One region of the Streptomyces sp. 2A115 genome, then DNA from elsewhere that is predicted to be linked to it. Evidence: riboswitches for the same ligand, from Rfam matches in the RefSeq annotation. Region 1 holds a riboswitch; the other holds the start of a gene.
What was found. A riboswitch is a leader RNA that binds a small molecule or an ion and turns the genes downstream of it on or off. The one in region 1 is predicted to bind cyclic di-AMP.

Region 1 (7,552 bases):
TACTACGAGGATCCTGGGACGCTCCGTGGTGCTCATGCCATCGAGTATCCACCCGCTCCAGGGGGGTAGCTCGTGCGCCCCTTCACAAGCTTGGTCGGCCTCTCTGCTACACTGCCCCGCCCACGTGACCGAGGTCATGGCGCCGTGAATGAACCAGCATGCCGTGCGAACCGTAGTCAAGGCCACGTGAGCTGCCGCTCCTGGTCCTCGACCCCTCTGGACCAGCCCCTCGTTTCATACGACCGCAACAGCGGCGGAACACCTTTTTGATCATGTCCCGGACCCCCATGGGGCCCCGGGAGGGGCCCCGGCAACCAAAACCTCGCCCAACAGGGCTGATTCTCTTGTGAAGAACTTCACGAAGTTTTCCGAGGGGGTGCCGCGGAGGAGGTTTCCGGGGCCCTCCGAGTGCGCTCATACGTTATCCGACCTGCTCAGCCGAGGCTACCGACGGGTAGTAAAGATGCCCGAACGCCTGAGGGTGCGACTTCGGGAGCGTCGGCCGTTCGCGGTCGCGCGCGGATACGGGGGTGTCGCCGCAAGCGCGGGGCCCGCCGGAGGCGCTGGTGAATACGGCCCGTTTCGCGCTGTTCACCCGATCAGCCACGCTCCGCGCGAGATCGGCCACGAGGCTGCATAGCGTGCCTGCATGACCACAACACACATGGCCAAGAAGGCCACTTCGCGAATATGCGCGGTCAGCGCTGTCCTGGGCATTGCTCTCGCGGCGGGGGCGGCGTCGGCCGCATCCGCGGTGGCCGCGACGCCCGCCCCTCACGTCGCCTCCAAGGCCACGGCTGCCCAGTCGAGCCCCAGCCGCGACCACGACCACGGATATGGCCACGGGCACGGTCACGACCACGGTGACGACGGGGGGTGCAGCGGCAACCTCATCGCCCTCATCTGCAATTGACGGACAGCCCGTGGGCTGACGGAGCGGCCCCGGTACCTCCCGACGAGGCACCGGGGCCGCTCCGCGTCACCGCAGGTCAGTCACCACGGCCCTCTTCGGCCTCTTCGGCCACTTTGAAAGCAATGCCGTCGAGGATGTCGTGCTCACTCACGACGACCTCTCGCGCCCCGATCCGCTCCATGATCGACAGCAGCACGAGGGCGCCGGCGCCGATCACGTCGACGCGTCCCGGGTGCATGGATGGGATCTTCGCGCGCTCGGCGTGGGTGGAGTGGAGCAGGCTCTCGGTGATCTCGCGGACACGGTCGTACGGGACGCGGGAGTGGTGGATGGCCTCCGAGTCGTACTCGGGCAGGTTCTGCGCGATCGCCGACACGGTGGTGACGGAGCCGGCGAGGCCGACGAGCGTACGCGCCTCGCGCAGCGGGACCGTCTCCTCCGCGAGGTCGAGGGCCGCCTCGATGTCGGCGCGGACGGCAGCGATCTGCTCCTCGGTCGGCGGGTCGGTGACAACCCCGTCCCGTACGAGGTGCCGCTCCGTCATCCGTACGCACCCGATGTCCACGGACCGCGCCCCGCGCACGTGATCGTCCCCGACCACGAACTCGGTCGAGCCGCCACCGATGTCCACGACCAGGTACGGCTTGGCGAGGTCGTCGCGTCCCACCAGCTCCTTGGTCGCGCCCGTGAAGGAGAACTCGGCCTCGTGGTCTCCGGAGATGACCTCGGGCTCGACTCCGAGGATGCCGAGCACACCTCGGACGAACTCGTCACGGTTCTCGGCGTCCCGGGACGCCGAAGTGGCGACGAAGCGGAGGCGCTCGGCGCCGTGCTCCTTGATGATCGCGGCGTACTCGTGGCAGGCAGCGAAGGTGCGCTCCAGCGCCTCCGGCGCGAGTCGGCCCGTGCGGTCGACGTCCTGGCCGAGCCGGACGATGGTCATCCGCCGGTCCAGTTCGACGAGTTCACCGGTGTCCGGGTCGGCGTCGGCGACGAGGAGGCGGATGGAGTTCGTACCGCAGTCGATGGCGGCGACGCGAGCGTGAGTCACTTGTCGTTCTCCTGAACCGGCACCACACACGTCCCCTTGCGCCACCACTCCGGCAGCATCGCGATCGCCTCGTCGCCCAGGGGGTTCACACCCGGCCCCGTGGCCAGAGAGTGGGCCACCAGAACGTGGAGACACTTCACCCGGTCAGGCATGCCGCCCGCGCTGGGGAAGTTCTCCAGAACCTCGATGGCGTCGCGGCGGGCGATGTAGTCCTCATGGGCGGCGCGGTAGGACGCGGCCAGTTCGGGGTCTGTCGCGAGGCGGTCCGTCATCTCCTTCATCACGCCGTTCGCCTCGAGCGTGCCGATCGCCGAGGCGGCCCGGGGACACGTCAGGTAGTACGTCGTCGGGAACGGAGTCCCGTCCGGAAGACGGGGAGCCGTCTCGACCACGTCCGGCTGCCCGCACGGACAGCGATGCGCGATCGCGCGCAACCCGCGCGGTGGCCGCCCGAGCTGCTGCTTGAAGGCCTCGACATCCGCGTCGGTGGGCTCGGTGCGCGGGGTGGGCGGCGGGGGCGTTTCCATGCCTGTGCGTAAGTCTCTCTCGTCAGTTCAAGTCGGTTCGCGTTGGTTCGCATCGGTTCACTGATCGGAGGCGTCGGCCTTGTCGACGCCGTCCCAGACGTTGGCGTACCAGGCGCGGTGGGCGGCCGTCCGGTCCGTACGCGTCTTCTTCGCCGCGCCGGGGTCGATCACGATGTAGCCGGTCTCGCCCGGCATCACATAGTGCAGCCGCTCCCGGATGCGCTGCTCGGCGTACGCGTCGTCCTGCCACCGCGCCTTGAGATCGCGCAGCCGTTCGACCCGCTCGCGGGCCTGCTCCCGCTGCCGCTGGAGGTCGGCGATCTCGGCGCGCTGGGAGACGTACTGCCTTATGGGATAGGCCAGGGCCACGACGAGCGAGCAGATGACCAGGGCGAGGAGTGCCGCCCGGCCGGTCAGCCGCGAGCGGCGGGCCTGGCGCTTGGTCTGGGAGCGGTAGACACGCTCGGCGGTCTGCTCGCCGAGCAGCCGCAGCCTGGTCGCGGTGGAGAACCGATCGCGGTCCTTCACGGCCATCTGTCCCGCCTCCCCGATACAAACCCGGCTACGAGCCGGCCTCTACAAACCCGTCTACGAGCCGGCACCCCGGCGTCTCTCTACAAGCCCGTCACGTGCGTACGTCCCCGCACACGGTACGGGACCGGGTACGGGGACGTACGTACGACGGGGCTGTGCCCCTTGCCGGGCGGCTCAGCCCTTGCTGTGCCTACTGATTCGCAGAGCGAAACCGCGGGAAGGCGCTGCGGCCGGCGTACACCGCCGCGTCGTCGAGGATCTCCTCGATGCGCAGCAGCTGGTTGTACTTGGCCACGCGGTCCGAGCGGGCCGGGGCGCCGGTCTTGATCTGGCCGCAGTTCACCGCGACGGCGAGGTCGGCGATGGTGACGTCCTCGGTCTCGCCGGAGCGGTGGGACATCATGCACTTGAAGCCGTTGCGCTGGGCCATCTCGACGGCGTCCAGGGTCTCGGTCAGCGAGCCGATCTGGTTGACCTTGACGAGCAGGGCGTTCGCGGAACCCTCCTCGATGCCGCGGGCCAGGCGCTCCGGGTTGGTGACGAAGAGGTCGTCGCCGACGATCTGGACCTTGTCGCCCAGCTTCTCGGTGATGACGTTCCAGCCGTCCCAGTCGTCCTCGAACAGCGGGTCCTCGATGGAGACGAGCGGGTACGAGGCGACGAGCTCCTCGTAGTACTCGGTCATCTCGGCGGCCGAGCGGGACTTGCCCTCGAACTCGTACTTGCCGTCCTTGTAGAACTCGGACGCGGCGACATCGAGCGCCAGGGCGATCTGCTCGCCCGGAACGTAACCGGCCTGCTTGATGGCCTCGAGGATGAGGTCGAGCGCGGCACGGTTCGACTCGAGGTTCGGGGCGAAGCCGCCCTCGTCGCCGAGACCGGTGGACAGGCCCTTGGTCTTCAGCACCTTCTTGAGGGTGTGGTAGACCTCGGCGCCCCAGCGCAGCGCCTCGGAGAAGGACTCCGCGCCGATCGGGGCGATCATGAACTCCTGGATGTCGACGTTGGAGTCGGCGTGCGACCCACCGTTGAGGATGTTCATCATCGGGACCGGCAGCAGGTGCGCGTTCGGGCCGCCCAGGTAGCGGAAGAGCGGCAGGTCGCTGGCCTCGGAGGCGGCGTGCGCGACGGCGAGGGAGACGCCGAGGATGGCGTTGGCGCCGAGCGAGCCCTTGTTGTCCGTGGCGTCCAGGTCGATCATCGCCTGGTCGATCAGCCGCTGCTCGGTGGCGTCATAGCCGACGAGCTCCGGGCCGATCTGCTCGATGACGGCGAGGACGGCCTTCTCGACACCCTTGCCGAGGTAACGGTTGGAGTCTCCGTCACGGAGCTCAACAGCCTCGAAGGCACCGGTGGAGGCGCCGGACGGAACGGCGGCACGACCCGTGCTGCCGTCGTCGAGGCCGACCTCGACCTCGACCGTGGGGTTGCCTCGGGAGTCCAGGATTTCCCGGGCTACGACGACGTCGATGGACGGCACGAGCATCTCCTTCTGGGATGTGACGCGGGATACGCCGGGCCGCAGGCCCGGTTGAATACAGCGCGGTGATGACTCCGCGACATGAGCCTAGCCGCCCCGGAGGGATCGGCCAGCCTGTCGGCCACCCGATGGACCGAACTGAGGGTAAACATTGTTCCTACGGGGAACAAAAAGCACCGGCCCCATACAACGACACCGCGACGACAACACCCCGCCACCGTGCAGCAAAAAGCCCCGCCCCGGTGCGTACGGGGGAACACGCACCGGAGCGGGGAGCCCGTGGGGGACGGGGGGTGACCCTCACGTGGCCTTCACTATGAAGACCACGGATGGGGATGGGCCATGGTTCAGCTGTGAGCAGGTTGTGAGCTCGCGAATTCTCAACGGCCTCGCGAGCCCGCCGTCAGCCGAAGTAGGTCGTGTTGAGCGAAGTACAGCTGGGCGGCACGCGGGAGTGCGCCGGCCGAAGTACCCGCCGCGTCAGTCGAAGTACTGCCGCGCCGGCCCAGCACTGCCGCGTCAGCTGAGGTGCAGCTGCTGGCCCGGGAAGATGAAGTCGGCGTCGTCGACGATGTCGTCGTTCAGCTTGAACAGCTTCTGCCAGCCGCCCTTGACGTTCTCCTGCGCGGCGATCTCGCTGAGGGTGTCACCCTTGACGACCTTGTACTCGCCGTCGCCCTTCTTGACCTTCTTGCCGGTCGGGGTCTCGACGGTCTTCTTCGCGGCCGGACGCTCCTGGGAGCGCGAGGAACGCTGCTCCGAGGACGGCGCGCTCTGCTGCTGCGACTGCGCGGAGCTCTGACCGGAGTTCGAGGAGCCGGAGCCCGAGGAGGCCGTACCGCCGTTGTACGAGGCGTTGGACAGGCCCACGCCACAGCTCGGCCAGGCACCCTTGCCCTGGCCCGCGAGGACCTTCTCGGCAACGGCTATCTGCTGGGACTTGGAGGCCTGGTTGGCCGTGGAGGCGTACTGCGTGCCGCCGTACGCGGCCCAGGTGGAGGCCGAGAACTGCAGGCCGCCGTAGTAGCCGTTCCCGGTGTTGATGGCCCAGTTGCCGCCCGACTCGCACTGGGCGACGGCGTCCCACTCGGAGGCGGTGGCGGCGGAGGCCGAACCGGTCGCCAGCAGCGGGGCGGCGATGGCGGCACCGGTGACACCGGCGAGCGTGGCGATACGGGTGGCCTTGTTCGGGCGACGGTGCTTGCCCTTGCCGGAAAGCAGCATGAAGTGATCCCCTCACCGACGCCTGCGAGGTGAGCTGTCGGGTTCGGGCTTGGTGAGTTGCCCGGCCGCGCACCTTTCGGCGCGCGGCTTCACCCCAAGCCGGTCCTCTGGTCGTCTCTCAACGACCGGGCCCGGCACTTACCTTGGGTCCCCCGCTCCTGCCTACGGCGCTTTACGCGACGACTGTTCCCGTACGGCCGTTGGCAGGATTCGGCGTGCGACCGTCGGGGCTCACCAGTGGCGAGCGGTCACGACCGTAGACATGCGATCCGCCGAATTTCAAAGACGATCACGGTCCTTGAGATCCATCTCTCACTTTCACCAAACCGGACATTCAGCGCGAACTACCGCTACCTTTCGCCCGTTTCGGCGGCTTGCTCACTGATTGGCCGCGACCTGCCCGTTACCGAGTTCAAGGCTCTGACCGGGGAGGATCAGGTCCGGGTCGGTGCCGACAATGCCCTTGTTCGCGGCGTACAGCTCACGCCATCCGCCTTCCAGGCCAAGGGAGTCGACGATCCCCGAGAGACTGTCTCCGGCGCGGACCGTGTACGAGCCGTCGGTGGCGTCACGCGGGGCACTGTCACCGCGCGAGGCATGCCGGCCGGCGGAGTCGTCCGTACGCGAACCGGTGGCGTCCTCGGCGGCACTGCCGCCACGGTGACGGCCGGAGCCGGAGTCGGTGACGTCATCCGCGTCGACGTCGGTGTCGGCGCCCGTCGAAGCGTCGCCATTCTGGGCAGAGTTGTCCGATTCGTCACTCTTCGTCGTGCCAGTCGAATCCGTCGAATCCGGCGAGACCACGTCGCCCGTGGAGGGGCTGGCGGAAGACTGCGAGTCGGCGTCCGCGTCAGCGTCGGTGTCGTCACCGGAGTCGTCCGTGGTGTCGTCAGCATAGACGGACGAGTCGGACTTGACCGACTCGTCCGACTCACCTGATTTCGTGTCATTGTCGCCGTTGGTGGTGCTGGTGCTGCTGTCGCCCGTCGTCGAGCCCGAGTCGGGCGACGGCGAGGCGGAGTCCTGCGCGAGGCCCGTGTCGACATCCGCCGACTCGGAGTGCTGCGACAGGCCCGCGACGAGACCGCACGCCCCCCAGGGCTCGATGCCCTGGTCCGCGAGGACCTTCTCGGCGACGGCTATCTGCTGCGAGCGGCTGGCCTGGTCGGCGCTCGACGCGTAGTCGAGGCCGCCGTACCCCTCCCACATCTCCTGTGTCATCTGGAGTCCGCCATAGGACCCGTTGCCGGAGTCGGCGCTCCACGAGCCGCCACTCTCGCAGTCCGCGACCGCGTCCCAGGTCGTACCGCTGGCGGCGCTCGCGCCGGTCGCGCCGAGCAGGGGGATCGCGATGGCCGATCCGGCCACACCCGCCGCGACGAGGAGAGCCGGAGCCTGACGGGGGCGACGGTGACGACCGTTCCCGGAGAGCATGCGGTTGCCTTTCGCGTGACAGCAAGGGACTACACACAGCAAGGGACTGCGTTTGTTACTTCTGCGGCTGGTGGGACCAGCCGCATTGAGGGGGAACGTATAGGCACTCGAACTCTTGTCACAAGTCGATACAGGGGAGATCACGTGAAAGTCACAGAGTTGAGGGCCCGTCAGCTCTGACCTGCGGTAAGGCGAATCACACGCCCTACGCGAAACGGACCGGCAACGTACGCGGCCCACGCATAATGAGACTGCCATGCCAGCGCAAATCGGCTGAATCCACCGCGAGTTGCAGGTCAAGGAGGCCGTGAGGGGCGTCACTGGATGTCATACGCAACGCGGCCCCCGGTACCGTCACCCCGTGAACGCCCCACATATCGGACCCGAAC
Region 2 (7,552 bases), on a different contig from region 1:
GAAGGTCTACTCGTCCATGGACCGCGTCCTCGTCCACTCCGCGAGCTTCGGGTCCAACGCGCAGGCCATGGCGGCCGGCCTCGCCGTGCTGTCGGTCATGGAGAACGAGCAGATTGTCGCCAACACCCGTGCGACCGGGGAGCAGCTGAAGTCCCGGCTCGCGGCGCTCGTCGACAAGTACGAACTGCTCAGTGACGTGCGCGGCCGCGGGTTGATGATCGGCATCGAGTTCGGGCGGCCCAAGTCGCTGAAGCTGCGCAGCCGTTGGACGATGCTGCAGGCCGCGCGAAAGGGACTGTTCGCGCAGATGGTCGTCGTTCCGCTGTTGCAGCGGCACCGGATCCTCACCCAGGTATCCGGCGACCATCTGGAGGTGATCAAACTGATTCCGCCGCTGGTCATCGGTGAGCGGGACGTGGACCGGTTCGTGGACGCCTTCACCGACGTGATGGACGACGCGCACACCGGGGGCGGGCTGATGTGGGACTTCGGGAAGACGCTGGTGAAGCAGGCGGTCGCCAACCGCTGACATCCACGGACAGCGTCGAGGGACACCAGAAGGCTTTTGCCTGAGAGGCAAGGAAATTGCCGCTCAGGCAAACATCTGGCTGAATCGAAGGCATGAACCCTTCCAAGGGTACGAGCCCTTCCGAACCCGGGGCGGCCGACGCTGAGCCTGAAACCGCACCCGCACCCGTACCCGAACGCGCACCCGAACTCGGGGCGGCCGACGTGCTGCCCGCCGTCGCACCGCAGCTCCGTGCCCTGCGGCGCCGTGCCTCACTCACCCTGGAGTCCGCGGCCCGCTCCGCCGGGCTCTCGCCCGCGCACCTGTCCCGTCTGGAGACCGGGCAGCGCCAGCCCTCACTCCCGATGCTGCTCGCGCTGGCCCGGATCTACCGGACGACCGTCTCGGAGCTGCTCGGCGAGACGGTCGCCGACCGGGACGCCGTTGTGCGCGCTGCCGACATGGAGCCCACCAAGGCCGGCGGCTGGACGTACTGGCAGGCCGGCGCGGCAGGGCGGGGCATGCAGTCCCTGCGCGTGCACGTCCCGTACGGGGCGCAGGGCGACATCGTGCGGGTGCACCCCGGAGAGGAGTGGCTGTACGTCCTCCAAGGGCGGCTGCGGCTGCGTCTGGGGGACACCGCGCACGTGCTCGCGCCCGGCGACAGCGCGCACTTCGACTCGCTGACCCCGCACCGGATCGCCGCCGCGGACCGGGGCGGGGTCGAACTCCTCTTCGTACACACCCTGCTGCAGAGCCCTACGGCCGCGCTGTGCCTCGGACCGACCACGACAGGAGAGACGTCATGATCACAGGAGAAACCCCGTGAAGGACATGGAGGAGAAGCTCCCCCGCGCCCTGTGGGTGCGGCTCATCGTCTACGTGGCGGTCGGGCACCTCTTCGCCGCCTTCCTCTACCTGCTGTTCTCGCTCGGAGCCCAGGGGCAGTAGACATGTAGTAGGTATGCAGTAGGTAGTGGGCCGTCAGAAGGTGGTGGGCGTCCGGCCGGTCAGGCGGTGGGCGTCGGGCGGTCAGTCCAGGAAGCGCTTCCGGAGGCGTTCGCGTATCTCGGGAGTCACGCCGAGGGCCTGCTCCAGGTACGGGTCGACCCCGCCCCACGTCTCCTCGATCGTGTCGAAGGCCGCCGCCAGGTACTCGGCGCGCGCGTCGAAGAGCGGGCGGAGCAGCTCCATCACCTCGGGCGAGTACGCGGAGGCCGAGGAACTGCTGCGGTGGACCTTGTAGCGGCGGTGCGCCGCGTTCGACTCCAGGTAGTCCGCCTCGATGGCCTCGCGTTCGACGCCGAGGGCGAGGAGCGTCACGGCTATCGAGAGGCCGGCGCGGTCCTTGCCCGCCGCACAGTGCATCAGCGCGGGCACGCTGTCCTCGGCCAGCGCGTGCAGCACCTGGGAATGCTCGGGCGTGCGCTCCTTGATGATCGTGCGGTAGGAAGTGATCATCCGGTTCGCGCCCTTGCCGTCCGCGAGGATCGAGCGGAGCTGGTCCAGATCGCCGTCGCGGACCATCGTCCAGAACTCGGCACCGTGCGCCGGGTCGGTCAGCGGCAGGTTCACGTTCCGCACGCCCGGCAGCTCGACGTCGGGCCCCTCCAGCTTCTGGTCCGCGGCATTGCGGAAGTCGAAGATCGTGTGCAGCCCGAGGGAGGAGAGGAACGCGGCGTCCGACTCCGTCGCGTGCGCGAGGTGGCCGCTGCGGAACAGCCGCCCGTACGCCACCCGTCGGCCGTCCGTCGTCGGCAGGCCGCCCACATCACGGAAGTTGCGAACTCCAGCCAGTTCGGGCTCGGTCGACGGGACCTGCTGCGTCACGGGGCTCCTCCTGTTCGACTGCCGACGCGGCTCGTCGGCGGGGCGCGCTCTCGACGATACGACATGGATGCGTGGGCCAATGAGTTGTCCACAGGCGTTGCCGACGAGACGCGTAGGTCATGATGGTGTTCGTACTTGAGCGTGCCTGTTCGGATATGTGAGGGCTTGATGGTGGAGATCGGCGCAGACGGTCGTACGTGGGTTCTTTCCGGGCCCACGAGCAGTTACGCCCTACGGCTCGGCGCGGACGACGAATTGCTGCATCTGCACTGGGGCCCGAGAATCGCCCTCGCCGACGCCGAAGCACTCGCCGCGCGCCCCGGCCCGGAGTACTGGCCCTTCGAGGCCTCCCTCGACGGACATGAGGAGTACCCGGTCGAGGGCGGCCCCCGATTCGTACGGCCCGCGCTGTCCGTTCGCACGGAGGAGCGGCGCGGCACCGAGTGGCGTTTCGAGGCGTACGAGGCCGACGGCGACGAACTGCGGCTGCGGTTCTCCGACTCGGGGCTCGGCATCACGCTGCACTATCGGATGCGGGCCGCGACCGATGTCGTCGAGCGGTGGGTGACGCTGTCCAACGAAGGGCCCGTTCTGGAGGTCCTGCGCGCCGACTCCGCGACCTGGACACTGCCGCACCGCGACAACTGGCGGCTCTCCCAGCTGCACGGGCGGTGGGCCGCGGAGTCACGGCTCGTACGCTCCGATCTCACCTACGGTGAGAAGGTCATCGGCAGCCGACGCGGCCACACCGGGCATCAGCACCTGCCGTGGGTCGCGCTCGATGTTGAGGGCGCGGCGACCGAGGAGCGCGGCGAGGTCTACGGGTGCGCGCTCGGGTGGTCGGGGTCGTGGCGGATCGCCGTGGCCCAACTCCCGGACGCCCGCGTGCAGATCACCGGCGGGGCCGGGTACGACGACTCGGGTCTTGTGCGACTGGAGCCGGGGGAGAGCTTCGTCACGCCCGTCTTCGCGGGGCTGTGGAGCGACGGCGGCTTCGGCGGGGCGAGCCGCGCCTGGCACGCGTATCAGCGCGCGTACGTGATCCCGGACGCGGACCAGGACCGGCCCGTGCTCTTCAACTCCTGGGAGGCCACCGAGTTCGACATCTCCGAGGAGCAGCAGGGCGCGCTCGCGCGGCGGGCGGCGGCGATGGGGGTCGAGCTGTTCGTGGTCGACGACGGCTGGTTCGGGACGCGGACCAGCGACCGGGCCGGGCTCGGCGACTGGACGCCGAACCCGGCCCGCTTCCCGGCCGGGCTCAAGCCGCTCGCCGACGACGTGCACGCGCTCGGCATGCAGTTCGGTATCTGGGTCGAGCCCGAGATGGTCAACCCGGACAGCGAGCTGTACCGCGCGCATCCCGACTGGGTGCAGTTCCAACCGGGACGAAAGCGGACGGAGCTCCGCAATCAACTCGTTCTGAACCTCGCCCGCGGGGACGTCCAGGAGTACCTGTGGGAGCAGCTCGACGCGCTGCTCTCCAGCGCGCCCATCGACTACGTGAAGTGGGACTTCAACCGCTGCTTCACGGACGCCGGATGGCCGGGCGAGCCGTACCCGCAGCGGTTGTGGGTCGACCATGTGCACGCTCTGTACGGCCTGTTGGACCGGCTGCGGGCAGCCCACCCCGGCGTCGCCTTCGAGTCCTGCTCGGGCGGCGGCGGCCGGATCGACCTCGGGATCATGGCGCGTACGGACCAGGTGTGGACCTCGGACAACACCGACCCGCTCGACCGGCTCGCCATCCAGCACGGCTTCAGCCAGCTGCACCCCGCCCGGGCCATGGCCGCCTGGGTCACCGACAGCCCGAACGTCCAGCTCAACGGGCGCGTCAGCTCGCTGCGCTTCCGCTTCGTGAGCGCGATGGCCGGGGTGCTCGGAGTCGGCGGCGACCTGACCGAGTGGAGCGACGAGGAACTGGCCGAGGCGCGCGGCTGGGTGGAGCTCTACAAGGAGATCCGGCCCGTCGTGCAGCGCGGCGACCTCCACCGGCTGCGGGCGCCCGAGGGTGGACTGAGCGCCGTGCAGTACGTCCTCGGCGACGAGGTCGTCGTCCTCGCCTGGCTCCAGGCCCAGCACTACGGCGAGCCGGTCGCGCCGGTGCGGCTGCGTGGCCTCGACCCGACAGCTGTGTACGAATGCCTCGAAACGGGCGAAGTGCACCGAGGGGCGGTGCTGTTGCATCACGGGCTGCGGACGGGGTTGCGTGGGGACCTTGATGCGTCAGTTATCCGGCTGCGTCGCATGTGACTGTTGTGTCCGTATTGGAGCCTTCGTTCCAACTCGCTCTGGAATGCGGGCTCCTAAGTCGGCGGTTCGTGAGCAGCGTCATATTCATGACGGTCCGCTGTCGCCATGTTCACGTAATTCGCCTGTGTTTCCAGGGCTTTAAGAAGAGATTGAGATCTTTCATTTACGCAGGGTGACTGACATTTCGGTCATCGATCAAGAGAACGGGCGCACAGGAAACTCCAAAGGTTGTCCCTGCCCGTCCAGGTCGCTTACGTTCGCCACCAATCCGGACGGACGCCCAATCCTGCCGCCGCCCGGAATCCGCACACTCACCCGAAACGGCAGGAGCGGGGGACCCACAGGTACAACGCCTGTTCCGGTCTCCGGAACGGCTTGGGGTAAAGCTGCGCGAAAGCGTGGCCGGGCATCTCCTGCTCGCACCCGACAGCTCACCTCGCAGGCGCAGGAGAGGAATTCGCCATGCCCGCGAAGGGTAAGCACCGCCGTCCCAAGTCCCAGCGTTTCACACGCTCCATAGCCGTCGCCGGAACGGGTGGTGCCGCACTCGCCCTGCCGCTGCTGGGAGCGACCGGCGCGAACGCCGCGACTTCGCAGTCCGCCGCCGAGTCGGTTGCGAATATCTCGAATGTCTCTAGCAGTGCCACTGTTTCGAACAAGGCCGCCGAATCCGCTTCTGCCGCCGCCGAAAAGAAGGCCGCGGCCGCGAAGTCGACGACCAAGACATATGCGGTTCGGTCGGGTGACTATCTCTCGAAGATCGCCGACGAGCAGGATGTCAGCGGCGGCTGGAAGAAGCTGTACGAGGACAACCGCACGGCGATCGGCGGCAACCCGTCGCTCATCCACCCGGGCCTGAAGCTGACGATCGGCGAGAAGGCCGCGGCCGAGACCGGCACCGGCTCGAGCTCCGGCTCCGCCAAGGCGGCCCCCAAGTCGTCACCGAGGAAGGCGACCGCGGCCCCTGAGGCGGCGGCTCCCAAGGCGGCGGCTCCCAAGGCGGCGGCTCCCAAGGCGGCGGACACCGCCAGTGCCACCGGCTTCACCCTGCCGATCGAGGGTGCGTCCGTCGGTACGCCCTACAAGATGTCGGGCAGCATGTGGTCCAGCGGCTACCACACCGGTGTCGACTTCGCGGCCCCGACCGGTACCTCGCTCAAGGCGGTCGGCGCGGGCACGGTCGTCTCCGCAGGCTGGGGCGGCGCCTACGGCAACCAGGTCGTCCTCCAACTCGCCGACGGCCGCTACGCCCAGTACGCCCACCTGTCCTCCCTCTCCGTGTCGGCCGGGCAGACCGTGACCGGGGGGCAGCAGGTCGGCCTCTCCGGTGCGACGGGCAACGTGACCGGGCCGCACCTGCACTTCGAGATCCGTACGACTCCGGACTACGGCTCGGACCTGGACCCGCTGGCGTACCTGCGCGGCAAGGGTGTTTCCATCTGACACCCCAGCTCACCACGAGGGCCGGACCACCCGGCTCGTCTCCGAAGGCCGGACCCCTTGATCCCCGGGGTCCGGCCTTCGGCTTGTCTGGGAGCAACTGCGGCATGCGGCATGCGGCATGCCTGGGATTCGCCCGAGGTCGGTCGGACCGTGATCGCCGCATTGCCGTCGCGTGGCATGGCTGGGCGATGTGTCGAGAGGGGCGTGACAGGGGTGTGACGGTGAGGGCACAGTGATCTCGGCAAGCGCTTTCTCGCCGTCGACGAGGCCGGGCGGGTGCCCGCTTCGCCATCATCGCGACCCGCCGTTCATGCCGTACATGCCGTACTTGCCGTACAGAAGGAGCATCATGACGACCCGTAGAGCATTAGGAACCCTGGCTGCCGGCGCCGCCCTCGCGGCGCTCGTTCCCGCGGGGACCGCGAGCGCGGGGACGCGCCACCGCAGGGGACGGCTTATCGCCCACGACGACTTCCGGCACGGACTCGGCCAATGGGCCACCGAGTTGCAGGACGGCGGCACGGTCACCGCCTCGCTGGGTGTCCTGGAGATCGACGTGCCGAGCGGCGCGACCGTCTGGTTCAAGCGGAAGCTCAAGGGGCCGTACGTCATCGAGTACACCGCCACGCCGGTCTCGGCGGGCGGGGCGAACGACCGGGTGTCGGACCTCAACAACTTCTGGAACGCCGTCGACGTGCGTTCCCCGGACGACCTCTTCGCGACGGCGCGCGGCGGCGCGCTCGCCGAGTACGACTACCTCAAGACGTACTACTCCGGTTACGGCGCGAACTACAACACGACCACTCGCCTGCGCCGTTACGTCGGCGAGCCGGGCGTCCGACCGATGATCTACGACTACACGGAGCCGCTGCTCACGGCGAACGAGCCGAACCGGGTCCGGATCGTCTCGCACGGCTCGACGGTCCAGTGGTGGAACAACGGGCGGCTCGTCTTCGACTACGCGGACCCGGAGCCGTACACGAGCGGGCACTTCGCGTTCCGGACGGTCTGGAGCCATTTCAGGATCACGGACTTCCGAGTGTGGCGGCGGTTCAACGACTCCTGACCGGAGTCTTATTCCGGTGTTGACCAATACTTGACGAGTGGCTTATCTCACCGCGCGTCAACCCTTTCCTACGGTCGCGTAGCTCACACCCGAAGGGAATCATGGGTCGATGTGGCAGACGATTCGAAGAATGACAACAGATCAGTGATCGGGTCGTACGTAGCGGTGGGGGACAGCTTCACCGAGGGCGTCGGCGACCCCGGCCCTGACGGGGCACTTGTCGGTTGGGCCGACCGGTTCGCGGTGCTGCTCGCGGACCGGCGGCCAGAAGGCGACTTCGGCTACACCAACCTCGCCGTCCGCGGGAAACTGCTCGACCAGATCGTCGAGGACCAGCTGCGGCGGGCGAAGGAGCTCGCGCCGGACATGGTCTCCTTCTGTGCGGGCGGCAACGACATCCTCCGGCCCGGCACCGACCCCGACGAGGTCGCCGAGCGGTTCGAGCGCGCGGTCGC

Region 2: it holds a riboswitch for cyclic di-AMP, as region 1 does, so the genes downstream of both, ACTWQR_RS22810 (M23 family metallopeptidase) here and ACTWQR_RS51995 (transglycosylase family protein) in region 1, are expected to answer to the same signal.

The regions. Positions count from the first base shown of each region.
Region 1 is NZ_JBQQCG010000126.1:1,575-9,126, forward strand. Features, by position in the region: gene ACTWQR_RS51965 (NAD(P)/FAD-dependent oxidoreductase) at 1-36, opposite strand, end outside; gene ACTWQR_RS51970 (hypothetical protein) at 650-913, shown strand; gene ACTWQR_RS51975 (Ppx/GppA phosphatase family protein) at 990-1,964, opposite strand; gene ACTWQR_RS51980 (DUF501 domain-containing protein) at 1,961-2,491, opposite strand; gene ACTWQR_RS51985 (FtsB family cell division protein) at 2,549-3,025, opposite strand; gene eno (phosphopyruvate hydratase) at 3,216-4,511, opposite strand; gene ACTWQR_RS51995 (transglycosylase family protein) at 5,025-5,729, opposite strand; cyclic di-AMP (ydaO/yuaA leader) riboswitch at 5,734-5,909, opposite strand; gene ACTWQR_RS52000 (transglycosylase family protein) at 6,108-7,163, opposite strand; gene ACTWQR_RS52005 (cytochrome P450 family protein) at 7,525-7,552, shown strand, end outside.
Region 2 is NZ_JBQQCG010000025.1:69,755-77,306, reverse strand. Features, by position in the region: gene ACTWQR_RS22835 (aspartate aminotransferase family protein) at 1-529, shown strand, start outside; gene ACTWQR_RS22830 (helix-turn-helix domain-containing protein) at 622-1,317, shown strand; gene ACTWQR_RS22825 (DUF6126 family protein) at 1,343-1,459, shown strand; gene ACTWQR_RS22820 (tyrosine-protein phosphatase) at 1,541-2,338, opposite strand; gene ACTWQR_RS22815 (alpha-galactosidase) at 2,507-4,588, shown strand; cyclic di-AMP (ydaO/yuaA leader) riboswitch at 4,883-5,046, shown strand; gene ACTWQR_RS22810 (M23 family metallopeptidase) at 5,051-6,031, shown strand; gene ACTWQR_RS22805 (DUF6250 domain-containing protein) at 6,378-7,097, shown strand; gene ACTWQR_RS22800 (SGNH/GDSL hydrolase family protein) at 7,242-7,552, shown strand, end outside.